Regions from separate parts of the Oceanobacillus phoenicis genome, predicted to be linked through region 1. Evidence: predicted binding sites of a transcription regulator. Region 1 holds the regulator's gene; each other region holds the start of a gene.
The links. The regulator Rex, encoded in region 1, represses fermentation and respiration genes when NADH is low (regulators of the CRP and FNR family bind a similar motif). The targets are predictions, from matches to a motif close to TTGTGAAATATTTCACAA.
Positions count from the first base shown of each region.

Region 2: a site for Rex is predicted at 1,276-1,293, ahead of qoxA (cytochrome aa3 quinol oxidase subunit II). Genes of this name have one in related genera too.
Region 3: a site for Rex is predicted at 1,756-1,773, ahead of ABC346_RS20275 (cytochrome ubiquinol oxidase subunit I). Genes of this name have one in related genera too.

Region 1 is NZ_JBDFME010000001.1:3,939,200-3,942,492, reverse strand. It holds gene ABC346_RS19705 (ABC-F family ATP-binding cassette domain-containing protein) at 1-1,674, opposite strand, end outside; gene ABC346_RS19700 (redox-sensing transcriptional repressor Rex) at 1,821-2,450, shown strand; gene ABC346_RS19695 (YdiK family protein) at 2,548-2,745, opposite strand; gene ABC346_RS19690 (CPBP family intramembrane glutamic endopeptidase) at 2,749-3,293, opposite strand, start outside.
Region 2 is NZ_JBDFME010000002.1:112,700-115,992, reverse strand. It holds gene ctaG (cytochrome c oxidase assembly factor CtaG) at 1-854, opposite strand, end outside; gene qoxA (cytochrome aa3 quinol oxidase subunit II) at 1,397-2,275, shown strand; gene qoxB (cytochrome aa3 quinol oxidase subunit I) at 2,383-3,293, shown strand, end outside.
Region 3 is NZ_JBDFME010000002.1:89,847-93,139, forward strand. It holds gene ABC346_RS20260 (cytochrome c biogenesis CcdA family protein) at 1-367, shown strand, start outside; gene ABC346_RS20265 (DsbA family protein) at 425-1,105, shown strand; gene ABC346_RS20270 (disulfide oxidoreductase) at 1,109-1,534, shown strand; gene ABC346_RS20275 (cytochrome ubiquinol oxidase subunit I) at 1,934-3,274, shown strand; gene ABC346_RS20280 (cytochrome d ubiquinol oxidase subunit II) at 3,271-3,293, shown strand, end outside.

The sequences.
Region 1 (3,293 bases):
AGTAACGGTTGTTGATTGTACTTCTTTTTCCATCTGAAGACGTGCAAGTTCTGCTTCTTCTGCTTTTTTCTCTAAATAATAGTCATAGTCTCCAAGGTACATTTTAATTCCTTGTGAGCTCATTTCAGCCACTTGGTCTGCGATTCGATTAATAAAATAACGATCATGTGAAACAAAGATAATCGTACCAGGGAAATCTGCTAATGCACCTTCTAACACTTCTTTACTATCAATATCTAAGTGGTTCGTTGGTTCATCTAGAATAAGCAAGTTTGCTTTTTGCATTTTTAATTTAGCTAATGCTAAACGTGATTTTTCTCCACCACTTAATGCAGAAACTGGCTTTAACACATCATCCCCAGAGAATAAGAAATTACCTAGAATCGTACGAATATCTTTTTCGTTTACTAAAGGATACTCGTCCCATAATTCTTGAAGTACGGTTTTATTCGAATGGAGTTCGGTTTGCTCCTGATCATAGTAACCAACTTGTACATTCGTTCCTAATTGAATGTCTCCTTCAAAGGGAGATTCTTTTTCCACAATGGTCTTTAGTAACGTTGTTTTTCCGATCCCGTTTGGACCTACTAATGCGATTCGTTCTCCACGATTTGCATGGAGATTAACATGACGGAATGTAGGTTCTTGTTGCTCTTCATAACGGAAGCCTAAATTAGAGATTTTTAACACGTCATTTCCACTACGACGATTAATTTGAAATGACATCGAAGCGGATGATTCATCACCCATTGGACGATCCATTCTATCGATTTTTTCTAATTGTTTCCGTCTACTTTGTGCTCGTTTTGTAGTGGAAGCACGGACGATATTCTTTTGAATGAATTCTTCCATTCGTTTAATATCCGTTTGTTGTTTTTCATATTCTTTCATTTCTTGTTCGTAATCAAGTGCTTTTTGTTCCAAGTATTTACTGTAGGTACCGTGGTATTTTCTAGAATGATGTCTAGAAATTTCATAAACGATCGAAACGGTTCTATCAAGAAAATAACGGTCGTGGGAAACAATCACAATAGCACCAGGATAATTTACAAGATAACCTTCTAACCATGTTAGTGTATCAATGTCCAGATGGTTTGTAGGCTCATCGAGGATGAGTAGTTGAGGTTTTTGTAGTAATAATTTACCAAGAGCAAGTCTTGTTTTTTGTCCGCCACTTAATTCGTTAATCGGTGTTCCATAATCGTAATCACCAAATGAGAGTCCAGTAAGTACCGATTTTATATCCGATTCATACGTATAACCACCATTTGTTTGATAGCGAACTTGTAAGTTATCATATTCTTTTAAAATTGCTTGGTAACTAGCTTCATCTATTGCAGTAGGATCTGCCATTTTTGTTTCTAATTCACGTAACTTTTTCTCCATCTGTTGTAAATGGGAAAATACATCCGCCATCTCATCCCATATTGTTTTACCTGATTCTAACTTCATATGTTGTGATAGGTAACCATAGGTAAGATCTTTCGGTTTGAAAAATTCTCCTTCGTCATGAGAGAGTTCATTTGCCATTATTTTTAGTAGTGTCGATTTTCCTGCACCATTTCTTCCAACGATGGCTATTCGATCTTGGTCCTTTATTTCTACTTTTATATTAGACAAAATCTCTTCTGCGCCAAAAGATTTTGATATTCCGTTTAATTGCATCAGTATCATTTCATTGTCACCTCATAATACTAGTTTAGCTTATCGCCATAGAAGCGACAATATTATTGTGAAAAATGTCACGACTTCTAAGGAATAATCTGTTAAAATAAATATAGTATGATAATTATTCTAAGCATTGAAAAGAGGAAGGTCGTATGGAACAAAACAAGATTCCGCAAGCAACTGCAAAACGCTTGCCATTATATTATCGTTTCATTAATAACTTAAATCAACAAGGAAAAAAGCGTGTTTCATCAAAAGAATTAAGTGAAGCGGTTAAAGTAGATTCCGCAACCATTCGTAGAGATTTCTCTTACTTCGGTGCACTAGGTAAAAAAGGATACGGATACAATGTCGAATACTTACTAGGTTTTTTTAAAAGTACATTAGATCAACACGAAATAACAGAGGTAGCATTAATAGGTGTTGGAAATTTAGGTACAGCTTTCTTACATTATAATTTTATGAAAAACAATAACATCCGTATTACCATTGCATTTGATGCTGATGAGAAAAAGGTAGGCACCGATATCGGAGGAGTTCCAGTCTATCATATTGACGAACTAGGGGAAAGATTAAAGGACACAGAGGTTGCGATTCTAACGATACCTGCAGATGAAGCAGATGCAATTGCAAATCAACTGGTCGAACATGGTGTTAGTGGAATACTAAATTTTACACCAGCAAGAATTACAGTACCAAGCCATATTCGTGTACATCACATTGATTTAGCGATCGAACTTCAATCACTTGTATATTTTCTTAAACACTATTCATTACAGTAATTAATTCACTATTTTAAATCGATTATTATGTAAGCGGTTGTCAAAATCCGAAGTTTTTAGAAAAGAATTAAAGAAAAAGTAGACTGCAATTAACAGTCTACTTTTTCTTTTTTCTTATTTTATTGTGATAACCGAACATCTTGAAGGAAACAAAGAAGCATAATGCAGAAACAGCTGCAAAAATTAATGTAACAGTATTCCAAACCGTGCTGTCCTTACTTTGAACCCCGAAATATATAAAAGCAATTCCAACGAGAAAGTATAGAATTGCTCTTGTTAAATAAGGATGTTTCATGGATTAACCTCCAAAGAATATCATTTGCATCTCATCTAACATTCGCTGCAGCTCCTCAGGATCAATATTATATTGCATTAATAAAACAAAGGAGTTCATCCCTGCATGTACGATTATAGGAACGATAATTCGTTTTGTTTTCACATAAAGAAATGCAAATACAAATCCCATGGATGCATAAATGAGAATATGCGTTGGATCTAAATGAATAAACCCGAATATAACAGCAGAGAGTAACCCAGCGAAAAAGAAATTCATTCGCTTATAAAGCTCACCGAATATAATTTTGCGGAAGATAATTTCTTCTAATATTGGTGCAAAAATAGCCGGTACGATCATAAAGATGGGTGCTGCTCGAGTAATATCCATAATTTGTTGGGTGTTCTCTGAACCAGGGTCAATCCCTATGGCTATTTCAATTTGGGCAGCAATACCTTGCGCGAATAAAGCCATAAACACACCGAGGATGGACCACAGGATTATGCTTTCAATTCCTGCAGCGTTGTCGTTTCGCATTTGCATATCTGGTTTTAGAAAGAATAGCGTAA
Region 2 (3,293 bases), on a different contig from region 1:
TTGTCAAACCATTTAAAGAAAATGGTGATATAGATTACTCCATATGTAATTTCCTGCATAACCTTCATAATAATTCCGCCTAACTGCTGGTCTGTTAGAGTTCCCATAGATGTAAACATTTCTGGACCTGAAAGACTAGATGAAAGTCCCTGTAATACATTATTAGGTACGCATAAACTTAAAGCTTGTAGCCATGGACCATTCTGAGTATAAGCAGCATATAGTGGTACTTCGGCGAAAATGATTATCGCGCATGCCGGAGTGATTAAAACACTACCAACTAAAATATAGGCTATTTTAAGTAGTGGTCTTTGTTTGTCTAATTCCTTTATAGGGGGAATGAGTGGTAAAAAGACTATAAACGCAGCCACTAATAATATAATTGATATCGATGTATGAGCTATCGGCGATGATTTTGAAAAATTAAATACTACCGGAATATGATAGATTGAAAACAGTGTGTTAAACAAAAGTAATGAGATAATAGGTTTGGTTAATAAATTTATTATAGGTTTTATCACAGGTGTATAAATCACTTTTCTCCAAATCCATTCAGGGATTCCTTTTATAATAAAAATAGGAAATACCAATAAATAGACGGCCATTTGAATCATATGAGCTGTTAGCGTAATATGGGTTAATAAATCTATTGGTGAACCTTTAACAATGTACAATAATAATAAACCTAAGTAAAAGTAGATTTGCTGTTTCCCACTAGGTCTATCTTTTCCGCCAAATTTATGACGATAGGGTCCTGTTATAATAAAGTAAAGTAGAGCAAGGCCTATAACGTATAATAGGAAATAAGGACTCCATAATGCCTTGAATCCGAATATTTGTAATTCTAACCACATAATTATTTCACCCCTTTTTGAGATTTTCTAATAAATAAAACATACTATATTGTCTATCATTTTTCTAGTAATAAATTTAATAGAATAAATAGAATAACTATGAAACGAAAAGAGAGGAATCAATAGTACTTTGAACCTCTCTTTTCTATTGGTCTCGTATGTAGTACATTTCAGATTACTCATTGTTGTTTAATACTACCAAAAACTACACCTAAAAATATTATTGTAGTTGTTATGATTACAACCATTTTAGTTTTTAATTGACTGACCCACTTAACTTAATAAGTTAGTTCCATAGTTCCATTGCATTAAAAATTAGAAATCTGAATTATGTGTTAATTAAATTCCGATACCTATAATTTTTGGAAATGTTAAACATTTTCGATAACAGTCATTAAATTTACAAATATTCTTGAATGTTTTGTGACGCATTTTTCATGATGTTGTATTTTTATCTTCTTGAGATTAGTATAATAACGACATTTTGATATTTGATTGCGACTGTATGTAGAAATAATCCTTAAGAAGAAAGGGGTAAATATATGAAACTCAAATTAGTCTTACTATCGTTAGTTTTTACTATTACCACAGTGCTAACAGGATGTGAGCCATTACTAGTTCTTGACCCAAAGGGTCCACAGGCTGAAACCACTGCAAATGTCATTTGGCTTTCAATCATTACAATGGCCATTATCGTAATTATAGTTTTTACACTTTTAATAGTAGTTTTATTAAAGTATCGTGCATCAAAACAACCAGATGATTATGAACCTCCTCATATTGAGGGTAACCCAATTGTCGAAGGAATAATTGTTGGTATTCCTATCTTAATTGTAGCATTTTTATCTGTGGTGAGCGTTCAATCAACATATAAGGTTGAAACTACACCTGAGGGATATGAAGACCAAGAACCACTGATAATCTATGCTTCATCTTCAAACTGGAAATGGCATTTCAGTTATCCAGAACAAGATATTGAAACGGTTAACTATGTTTTTCTTCCAACAAACCGTCCAGTTGAGTTTAAACTTTACTCATATGGTCCAATCACAAGTTTTTGGATTCCACAACTGGCTGGTCAGAAATATGCCATGGCTGACATGGTTACGACAATACATCTAGCAGCTGAGGTTCCTGGAGAGTATATGGGACGAAATGCTAACTTTAGTGGAGAAGGGTTTGCTGAGAATAAATTTAATGTTACAGCCTTGCCACCAGAAGAATTTGATTCATGGGTGGAAGAAATAAAATCTACAGCTGAACCACTCACGGAAGAAAAGTTTAACAAATTATTAGAACCTGCACATCTTGGACAGCTTACATTTACTGGAACACATTTAGGTTTCTCTCCACCTCCAGAAATGAACATGGAAGACATGGAAGACATGGAAGACATGGATAATATGGAAGGCACTCATTAAGAAAGATTTCACTCTTCTAATGGGTAAACAGTTAAAAAATAATACATTTTAATGATTTAACGGACATTTGCATTTGTTGCGAACATCTGTTGAAGGGAGTTTACAATATGGAATTTTTTGAAAGATTCGCCGTTCCCCACCCCAGTCCATTGATTTATGGATCGATGGTTGCAATTGGGCTGACGTTTATTGCAATCATTGCTGGTATCACTTACTTTAAAAAATGGGGATACTTATGGCGTGAATGGTTAACAACGGTTGATCATAAACGTATCGGAATTATGTATATCATTTCTGCATTACTCATGTTTTTCCGCGGGGGTGCAGATGCAGTTATGATGCGACTGCAAACAGCAGTTCCTGATAACACTTTTTTAGATGCACAGCATTATAATGAAGTTTTTACAACACATGGTGTTGTCATGATTTTCTTTATGGCAATGGCATTCATTATCGGTTTAATGAACTTTGTTGTTCCTCTGCAAATTGGAGCACGAGATGTAGCTTTTCCTAGACTTAACGCAATCAGCTTTTGGTTGTATTTTGCAGGTGCCATGCTATTTAACCTTTCATTTGTTATAGGTGGATCACCTGATGCTGCATGGACAAATTATTATCCACTGGCAAGTAATGAATTCAGCCCATCGGTTGGCGTTAACTATTATAATTGGGCACTGCAAATCTCAGGTATTGGAACGCTCCTTACTGGTATTAACTTTATTGCAACGATACTAAAAATGAGAGCACCAGGTATGAACCTGATGAAAATGCCTATGTTTACCTGGACCGCTTTGATTACTAATTTAATTATTGTATTTGCTTTTCCAGTATTAACAATAGCACTTCTAATGGGGACTCTTGATCGTCAGTTTGGAACCAATTTCTTTACAACCACTGCTGGTGGTATGGATATGATGTGGGCGAACTTGTTCTGGTTCTGGGGACATCCCGAAGTGTATATTTTAATTCTTCCAGCTTTCGGTATTTACAGTGAGATTATTTCAACCTTCTCACAACG
Region 3 (3,293 bases), on a different contig from region 1:
GAAGGATAAAAAGATTACATTTAAAAATCGTCCAGGAGGATTTTTTGGTTCGTTTATTATAGGGATGGCATTTTCTTTAGGATGGACACCTTGCACTGGTCCTATATTGGCAATTGTGTTATCGCTAGCTGCAACTAATCCTGATATTGGACTTGTTATGATGATAAGTTATATATTAGGATTCTCTATTCCGTTTCTTGTATTGTCGTTCTTTATAGGCAGATTACAATGGATTAAAAAACATAGTATGCGGATAATTAAAGTTGGCGGGTACATTATGGTTTTCATGGGAATTGCATTGTTCTTTGATTGGATGACGAAACTAACCTCCTTCTTAGCTGGATGGTTTGGTTTTTATGGATTTTAAAGAATTTCTGCATTTTTAGTATATAGAAACTAATAGTTATTTAGATAAGGAGATATTATAATGAAAAGAAAAAATTCACCAATGAAATTTATAGTAATTATCACATTAGTAGTTGTTGCACTAATAGTTGCACTGGTTGTTATCAACAACAATAATTCAGAATCAAGCGAAGGAACAACATTGGACAAACAACCACCAATTGATGGACAACCCACTTTAGGGGACTCCAACGCTCCAGTAACTGTTGTAGAATTTGGTGATTTTAAATGTCCTTCATGTAAAGCATGGGGGGAAAATATTTACCCACAATTAGTAAACGATTATGTTGATACTGGTAAAGTTAAATTCTCATTTATAAACGTTTTATTTCACGGGGAAGAGTCGAAATTAGCGTCATTAGCAGCAGAATCGGTTTATAAACAAAATCCTGAAGCTTACTGGGAATTTCATAAAACGCTCTTTAAGGCACAACCAAGTGCCAATCATGACAGCAGTTGGGTCACCACTGAAAAGATACTTGAAGTAGCAAGCAGTGTGTCAGGTATTGATACAGATCAATTAAAATCAGATATTGAAAGCAACTCTGGAATGAACGAAGTAAATAAAGATACCGAATTGGTAACAGAATTCAACGTACAACTCACACCAACTATTATGGTAAATGAAACAATGATAGAGGATCCTTTTGATTATGAAGCAATAAAAAATGCAATCGAAAGTGCACTTGAGGAAAATTAGGATATGAAGAATGTAGATATTCGACAGTTTTCACTTTATGTGGCTTGGTTAGTTTCGGTGGTTGCAACACTTGGGAGCCTTTACTTTAGTGAAATAAGAGGTTTTGTTCCATGTGAACTTTGTTGGTATCAGCGTATTCTGATGTATCCTTTATCATTGATACTTGGAATAGCAACATTTCAAAATGATCGTTCTGTAAAAAAATATGTACTACCAATGGCGATCATTGGCTGGTCTATTTCATTTTTTCATTATTTAGAGCAAAAGGTTCCGGGTTTTGCAGAAATCAAACCTTGTGCCAATGGTGTTCCATGCAGTGCTGAATATATTAATTGGCTAGGATTTATTACCATACCATTTTTAGCATTGGTTGCCTTCACCTTAATTGCATTATTAATGCTACTTATAAGGAGGCCAAAAAATAATTAATAAAAGAGGTGTAATTCGGCAAAATCGAATTACACCTTATTTTTTTGTCTACTCATGGCATTGGTAATAAGAGCATTAAATATCTATAACAAAATATAACTTCCACCGACTTCCTCTCAATGGAGGCTGTTAAATGTTGTACTTAGTGATTTTAATAATCATGCATACGGGGCGATTAATGCAACTTGCTACAAATAGAAAAGAAAACAAGGATAATTTCATTCACAATTACTTCACATCGTATTTGCTAAATTGTCACAAGCTATTTAATACATTACCATTACTTTCATATACAATAAGGGTAAGGTATATACAACATGAATATAGTGTAAACTATTCATTTACTGTACGCTTGTATGCTCAGTAATTCACTTGTTTAACAAAGGAGGATATATATAAATGCTATTTGAAGATCCAGTAGTTGCCAGCAGGTTTTTAACGTTACTCACTCTTTCCTTTCACATTATTTACGCAACCATTGGAGTAGGCGTTCCACTCATGATTATGATCGCGCAATGGGTTGGAATCAAAAAAAAAGACGAACATTACATTTTATTGGCTAGACGATGGGCAAAGGGATTTGTTGTAACAGTTGCAGTTGGGGTTGTAACAGGTACTGCAATTGGACTACAGCTTTCACTGCTTTGGCCGAACTTTATGGAATTAGCAGGACAAATTATTGCACTTCCATTATTCATGGAAGTATTTGCATTCTTCTTTGAAGCCATATTTTTAGGTATTTATGTATACACATGGGACCGATTTGAAGATCAGCGAAAACACTTTTTACTATTAATTCCTGTTGCACTTGGTGCGGGTATGTCAGCCTTTTTCATTACCGTAGTAAATTCGTTTATGAATGCACCACAAGGTTTTGATATTGTTAATGGACAACTTATTAATGCAAATCCAATTGCTGCAATGTTTACTCCAGCAATGCCTACAAAAGTATCGCATGTCCTTGCAACTGCTTATATGACAGTCGCATTTATGCTTGCAGCTATTGCAGCTTACAAGCTATTAAAGGGTTCAAATCATGTATATCATAAAAAAGCCCTTTATTTGACAATGAAAGTTGGATTAATTTTCTCCATTGCAGCAGCAATTATCGGTGATTTCTCTGGGAAATACCTAGCAGAATATCAACCCGAAAAACTAGCTGCAGCAGAATGGCACTTTGAAACTGAAGAAGGAGCACCACTTTTGATGTACGGTATGCTAGATGAAAACAATGAAGTTAAAGGTGCGATAAAAATACCATTTGCTTTAAGCATATTGGCGCATGGTAACCCAACTTCAGAAGTAATTGGTTTAAATGAATTTCCTGAGGAAGAAACTCCTCCTCTTGTAGTCCATTATTTCTTTGATTTAATGGTTACAATCGGTGTCTTTATGATAGGAATATCACTTATTTATTGGTTAGGAATCAAGCGAGGCTGGGCTTTTGTAAAAGCAAAATGGTACCGTTGGCTTATTGTTCTTGGAGGCCCATTGTCCTTTCTAGCTATCGAGTCAGGCTGGTGGATGGCAGAGGTTGGCCGGCAGCCGTGGATCCTTCGTGGTATCATGACTGTTGAGGAAGCAGCAACATCCAGTGACTACGTAGGATTAATGTCTATTCTATTTATCCTTTTATATATAATATTAGGAATTGGGACGGTTGTTGTACTTCGCAAGATGTTTAAAGACAATCCAGTGGAGAAAGAGCTTGAAACTTCACAAGGTGGTGATAACGCATGACACTGGAAATTCTAGGTAT